3 regions of the Zobellella denitrificans genome follow, and region 1 is predicted to be linked to each of the others. Evidence: predicted binding sites of a transcription regulator. Region 1 holds the regulator's gene; each other region holds the start of a gene.
What was found. The regulator LexA, encoded in region 1, represses DNA repair genes until DNA is damaged. The targets are predictions, from matches to a motif close to ANCTGTNTNNNNANACAGNT.
Positions count from the first base shown of each region.

Region 2: a site for LexA is predicted at 1,294-1,313, ahead of AN401_RS03400 (metal-dependent hydrolase). Genes of this name have one in related genera too.
Region 3: a site for LexA is predicted at 1,123-1,142, ahead of hutI (imidazolonepropionase). Genes of this name have one in related genera too.

Region 1 is NZ_CP012621.1:185,588-187,854, forward strand. Features, by position in the region: gene ubiA (4-hydroxybenzoate octaprenyltransferase) at 1-778, shown strand, start outside; gene lexA (transcriptional repressor LexA) at 894-1,511, shown strand; gene coxB (cytochrome c oxidase subunit II) at 1,817-2,267, shown strand, end outside.
Region 2 is NZ_CP012621.1:718,948-721,214, reverse strand. Features, by position in the region: gene AN401_RS03405 (phosphoribosylaminoimidazolesuccinocarboxamide synthase) at 1-476, opposite strand, end outside; gene AN401_RS03400 (metal-dependent hydrolase) at 579-1,247, opposite strand; gene hutH (histidine ammonia-lyase) at 1,358-2,267, opposite strand, start outside.
Region 3 is NZ_CP012621.1:713,320-715,586, forward strand. Features, by position in the region: gene AN401_RS03375 (YjiH family protein) at 1-979, opposite strand, end outside; gene hutI (imidazolonepropionase) at 1,159-2,267, shown strand, end outside.

The DNA of each region.
Region 1 (2,267 bases):
GCCCACCCTCTGGGCCCTGTGGATCGCCGCCGACGGCCTGCCTTCACTTTGGCTGCTGCTGGTGTTCGTCGCCGGGGTCTTCTTTATGCGCTCCGCCGGCTGCGTGATCAACGACTATGCGGACCGCCATATCGATGGCCACGTCAAGCGCACCCAGGCCCGGCCGCTGCCTGCCGGCGAACTGACCGAGCGCCAGGCCCTGGGCTTTTTCGCCCTGCTGGTGGCCATTTCCTTCCTGCTGGTGCTGACCACCAACGCCCTGACCATTCAGCTGGCTTTCGCCGGCCTGGGCTGGGCCGCGCTCTACCCCTTTATGAAGCGCTATACCCACCTGCCCCAGCTGTTCCTGGGTATCGCCTTCTCCTGGGCCATTCCCATGGCCTTTGCGGCCCAGGCAAACAGCCTGCCCGCGGGGCTCTGGCTGCTGTTTGCCGCCAATCTGAGCTGGACCGTGGCCTACGACACCATGTACGCCATGGTGGACAGGGACGACGATCTCCGGATCGGGGTCAAGTCCACCGCCGTTCTGTTCGGCCGGCGCGACAAGCTGATGGTCGGCCTGCTGCAGCTGGTCACCCTGCTGCTGTTGGTAGCAGCGGGCCAGGTATTCGCCCTGGCCGCGCCTTTCTACTGGGGGCTGTTGGGCGCCGCCGCGCTCTTCGTGTACCAGCAGCGGCTGATCCGGGACCGGGAACGGATGGCCTGCTTCCGGGCCTTCCTCAACAACAACTTCGCGGGTATGGCGGTGTTCGCCGGTCTGGCCCTGGCGCTGCTGTAGCCCTGTTCCCGCCCTGGTCGCCAGGGGAGTGCCGGCCGGGGAGGGCGTATTGTGCTTGCCCTGCCGGATTTACTGGATATACTGACAGTTAGCTGTATAAAAAGACAGGTTCCCTATGAAAGCGCTAACCCCCCGTCAGTCCCAGGTGCTGGAAATCATCAAGGCGCATATCCAGCAGACCGGCATGCCGCCCACCCGTGCCGAAATTGCCCAGTCCCTGGGGTTCAAGTCCGCCAACGCCGCCGAGGAGCATCTGAAGGCCCTGGCCAAGAAAGGGGTGATCGAGATGATGCCCGGCACCTCCCGCGGCATTCGCCTGGCCCAGGAAGAAGAGCCGGAGGAAGAGCCGGGCCTGCCGCTGATCGGGCGGGTGGCCGCCGGCGAGCCCATCCTGGCGCAGCAGCACATAGAAAGCCACTACAAGCTGGATCCGGCCCTGTTCCATCCGCCGGCCGATTTCCTGCTGCGGGTCAGGGGCATGAGCATGAAGAACATCGGCATCATGGACGGCGATCTGCTGGCGGTGCACAAGACCGGTGAGGCCCGCAACGGCCAGGTAGTAGTGGCCCGGCTCGACGACGAAGTCACGGTCAAGCGCTTCCGGCGCCAGGGCAGCAAGGTCAGCCTGCTGCCGGAGAACGAGGAGCTGTCTCCCATCGAGGTCGATCTGCGCAGCCAGGAACTGACCATCGAGGGCCTGGCGGTGGGCGTGATCCGCAACACCGACTTTTAACTCGTCCGCTTGCCTTGGGGTTGGCGGGGGCTTAGCATGCTTCCCGCTTCCCGCTTCCCGCTTCCCGCTTCCCGCTTCCCGCTTCCCGCTTCCCGCTTCCCGCTTCCCGCTTCCCGCTTCCCGCTTCCCGCTTCCCGCTTCCCGCTTCCCGCTTCCCGCTTCCCGCTTCTTTTTTCATTTTTTTACTTTTTCATAATCAATGCTTTACTTAGTGTGTGCCGGACCGATGGACGCGGTGGTTCGGTAAGCACTGACTCTCTTGCGAGTGCGCCAAAATAAAGGACCAAGACTTTTTGGGGGTGCGTGTGAAGCCGATCGTTCTGCTGCTGTCGCTAGTGGCATCGTTGCCCGTGTGGGCACAAAGCCGTTTCAACATGACCCAGGGGGTCACCGATATCAGCCAGAAGGTGTATGGCCTGCACATGACCATACTCATCATCTGTGCGCTGATCGGCCTGGTGGTGTTCGGGGTCATGTTCTGGGCCATCATCCACCACCGCAAGTCCAGGGGCGCCAAGGCTGCCCAGTTTCACGAAAGCACCAAGGTGGAGATCCTCTGGACCATCATTCCCTTCCTGATCCTGGTGGGCATGGCCATTCCCGCCACCCGCACCCTGATCGCCATGGAGGATGCCAGCCAGTCGGATCTGACGGTGCAGGTCACCGCCTCCCAGTGGAAGTGGCACTACCGCTACTTCGGCGAGGACGTCGAGTTTTTCAGCCTGCTGGCGACCCTGCCCCAGGAAATCGACGGCA
Region 2 (2,267 bases), 530 kb from region 1:
AGGCCGTCCGGCAGGCGGATGCCGCAGAAGTCCCGCTCGCCCTTGGCGTAGCTGCGCCACATGGAGCCGGTGATGTACTGGCGGCAGATGGCTTCTATCTTCACCGGGGTGGCCTTCTGCACTATCCACACGAAGGGATGGGGGATGTCGAGGATATGGCTGTCGGCCAGGCCCCGCTCCTTGAACAGCCGGAACCAGTGGTTGGAGATGGCATTGAGCGCCGCTCCCTTGCCGGGCACCCCGTTCAGGCCACCCTCCCCGTGCCAGATGCAGTCGAAGGCGGAGATGCGATCGCTGATCACCATGATGGCCAGGGGCGCGTCGGGCGCCACGTCATAGCCCTTTTCCTCGATCAGGCGGCGGCTGTCCTCTTCGGTCAGCCAGTAGACGGAGCGCACCTTGCCGCTGTGCACCGGCTGGCGGGTACGGATGGGGAGGTCGTTGTTAACGGCCAATACCTTGTCTGCAAGACTCATCGGTGTGTCCTGTGTGGAATGTTGAACCTGTACTGGAAGTCGGCCCCGGTGGTTATTGTGTTTATATTTGGGAGACGGCAGGGCTTGCCAGCGGCGCCTATCTTACCAGAACTGGGAAAGCGGCAATAGCCGCGCCAGCAGGCCGGATGACCCGGGCGCCAGCCACCAGCCGCCCGCCAGCAGGCAAAGCAACAGCAGGTTGGCCAGGGGCGCGCGCCACTCGAACAGTTTCAGGGCGGTGCCGAAGGATTTTTTGATGCGCCGCCCCTCCAGATCGATGCTGTACAGCTCATCCAGCAGCAGGTGGATAAAGGCGCCGACAAAGACGAAAACACCGGTCTCCCAGGCAAGCTCGGGGGGCAGGCCGAACAGCCGGTGGCCGATCACCACAGTGGCCAGGGCGAAGACCCCGTTGGCCAGCAGCGAATGCAGACTGCCCCGGTGCACCGTGAAGCGGGCGAAGGCCCAGCACAGGGGATAGCGGACCAGGCCGTAGGCGGCGGCGCCCAGCACCAGGGTATCGGTAAGCGCCAGCCGCTCCCGGCCGTAAAGCAGGGCCAGCAGGGCCGCCAGTACGCCGAACAGCCGAAAGACGATGCGGATGGAGCGGGAACTGTCGGCGTCGATGTCCGGCAGTATGCCGCCCAGGGTGCCGGCCAGCCACAGCAGTACCCCCTCGGCCAGGGTCAGTTGCTGGGCCCACACCAGGGCGCCGGCCAGCAGGCCGCCGGCCACGGTGGCCACCTGGATATGGGTTCTGAAATCCGCCATCGACCGTCCTCCCCGGCTGACAAGGGGCGCGAGTCTAGCACGAAGGTGCTGGATAAAAAAACAGGGCTGCCGAGGCAGCCCTGTCAAATTCCCCGCAAGCGGAGTCGTGCTCAGTGACTGGGCAGCAGGTCCTTCGGAACCAGGCGGCTCAGGCTGCCCGCCTTGAGCAGGGCGTCGGCCTGCTCGATGTCGGGGGCGAAAAAGCGGTCCTTGTCGTAATAGCTCACCTTCTCCCGCAGGGTCTGGCGGGCCAGCTCCAGCGGGGCCGTGGTCTTGAGGCCACCGCGGAAATCCAGGCCCTGACAGGCCGCCAGCCATTCGATGGCCAGCACACCCCGGCTGTTTTCCACCATGTCCCACAGCCGGCGACCGCCGTTGGGGGCCATGGAGACGTGGTCTTCCTGGTTGGCGGAGGTGGGCAGCGAGTCCACCGAATGGGGGTGGGCCAGCGCCTTGTTGTCGGACGCCAGGGCCGCGGCGGTGACCTGGGCTATCATAAAGCCGGAGTTGACGCCGCCGTTTTCCACCAGGAAGGGCGGCAGGCCGGACATGTGGGTATCCATCATCAGCGACACCCGCCGCTCACTCAGGGAGCCGATTTCGGCAATCGCCAGGGCGATGTTGTCCGCCGCCATGGCCACCGGCTCGGCGTGGAAGTTGCCGCCAGAGATGACGTCGTTGTCCTCGGCGAACACCAGGGGGTTGTCGGACACCGCATTGCCCTCGATCAGCAGCACCTCGGCGGCCTGGCGCAGTTGGGTCAGGCAGGCGCCCATCACCTGGGGCTGGCAGCGCAGGGAGTAGGGATCCTGCACCTTGGCACAGTTGACATGGGTCTTGCTGATGTCGCTCTGCTCGCCCAACAGGTGGCGGTAGGCGGCGGCGGCATCGATCTGGCCGGCCTGGCCGCGCACCTCGTGGATGCGGGCATCGAAGGGGCGACGGGAGCTCAGGGTGGCTTCCACCGTCAGGCCACCCACCACCACGGCGCTGGCGAACAGGTCTTCCGCCTCGAACAGG
Region 3 (2,267 bases), 530 kb from region 1:
ATTTGGCCGCCAGCAGGCCGATCAGCCCCACCGACATGATGGACGGCAGTATGCTGATGGTCATCACCAGGCCGTCCTTGAAGTTGTCGATCACGTTGCGGCCGAGGGAGGGCGCCTGCTCGGCCACTTCCAACCCGTTCTGCCAGGCGGTGGCCAGGCGGTTGCCGGGCTCGCCTTCCGGCTCCCGGTGTTCGGCGCTGTTGTCCATGCGGGAGAGGGGCGGCAGCCGCACCGTGATGGCGGTGACGATAAAGGTGATCAGCAGGGTCAGCCAGAAGTACTGGTTCCAGATCTCCATCAGCCCCAGGGTCTTGGCCACGATGATCATAAAGGTGGCGGAAACGGTGGAGAAGCCGGTGGCGATGATGGCCGCTTCCCGCGCCGAGTAGTGACCCGCGCTGTACACCCGGTTGGTGATCAGCAGGCCGATGGAATAGCTGCCGACGAAGGAGGCCACCGCATCGATGGCCGAGCGGCCCGGGGTACGCCAGATGGGCTGCATCAGCTTCTGCACCAGGATGCCGATGGCCTCGAGCAGGCCGTAACCCACCAGGAAGGCCAGGAACACCGAGCCGATGGGCACGATCAGCCCCACCGAAATCACCAGCTTGTTGAACAGGAAGGGCAGCATGTCCGGCGCCTGCAGCGCCGCCGGGCCCAGGCCGGTGAGCGCCATCAGGCCCGCCACCACCCCCAGCCATTTCAGCACCAGGAAGACGCCGTCGGTCGGGCTCTGTTTCCAGCGGCCGGTGACCAGCGGATAAACCGCCCCCGCCACTATCATCGCCATGGCGTACCAGCCGGCGCCGCTTTCGCCCAGGGCGGCGCGCAGCCAGCCCACCATATGATCCAGCGGTATGCTGGTCTTGCCCTGCAGGGTGATGGGAATAAAGAAAATAAAGATGCCGATGGCGCTCAGGCCCAGCAGCCGGCCGATGGCCTTGCCCTGGGGCCGGGATTGTTCCGTAACCTGGTGCATGAGGAGACCTCCTTGTGAGTGACGATTAATGTATATACAAAAATACGCCTAATGTTAATCTATTGTCTATTTTTTATGTGATCATGATCGATAAATCCGGGTTTTTTATCGGGTGACCCTTGCCAAAGGGCGGGAGAAGGTTTAAATGTATATACAAATAGCGATTCAAGGAGCCAGCCATGCCATCGTCATCCCACCGCCTCTGGGTCAATGCCACCCTGTTCGACGGCCTCGACGCCGCCGCCGAGCCCATGGCGGTGGCGGTTAAGGATGGCCGTATCGCCTGGCTGAAGCCCATGAGCGCGCTGAGCGGGGCCGACCGTGCCGGGTTCGAGCTTATCGATGCCGAAGGCCGGCTGCTGACCCCGGGGCTGGTGGACTGCCATACCCACCTGGTGTACGGCGGCAACCGGGCCGGTGAGTTCGAGGCCCGGCTCGAAGGCAAGAGCTATGAAGAAATCGCCCGCGCCGGCGGCGGCATCCTCAGCACGGTGCGGGCCACCCGCGCCGCCTCGGAGGACGAGCTGTATGCCGCCGCCCGCCCGCGCCTCGAGGCGCTGATGGCGGACGGGGTGACCACGGTCGAGATCAAGTCCGGCTACGGCCTGGATGTGGACAACGAACTCAAGATGCTGCGGGTGGCGCGCCGCCTGGGGCGGGAGCTCAAGGTGCGGGTGGTCACCACCCTGCTGGGTGCCCACGCCCTGCCGCCGGAATACAAAGACGATGCCGACGGCTATATCGAGCTGGTGTGCCGGCGGATGATCCCGGCCGCCGCCGCCGAAGGGCTGGCGGACGCGGTGGACGTGTTCTGCGAGAACATCGCCTTCTCGGTCGCCCAGTGCGAGCGGGTCTATGCCGCCGCCAAGGCCCATGGCCTGGCCATCAAGGGCCATACCGAGCAGCTGTCCAACCTGGGCGGCAGCGCCGCCGCCGCCCGCGCTGGGGCGCTGTCGGTGGATCATGTGGAATACCTGGACGAGGCGGGGGTAAAGGCCCTGGCCGAGGCCGGCACCGTCGCCACCCTGTTGCCCGGCGCCTTCTACATGCTGCGCGAAACCACGGTGCCGCCCATCGCGCTGCTGCGTCGCCACGGGGTGCCCATGGCCCTGGCCACCGACGCCAACCCGGGCACCTCGCCCATCTTCAGCCTGAGGCTGATGCTGAACATGGCCTGCACCCTGTTCCGCCTGACCCCGGTGGAGGCCCTGCGCGGCGTTACCGCCCAGGGCGCCCGGGCCCTGGGCTTGCCGCACGAGTGCGGCCGCATCGTCCCGGGGATGGCGGC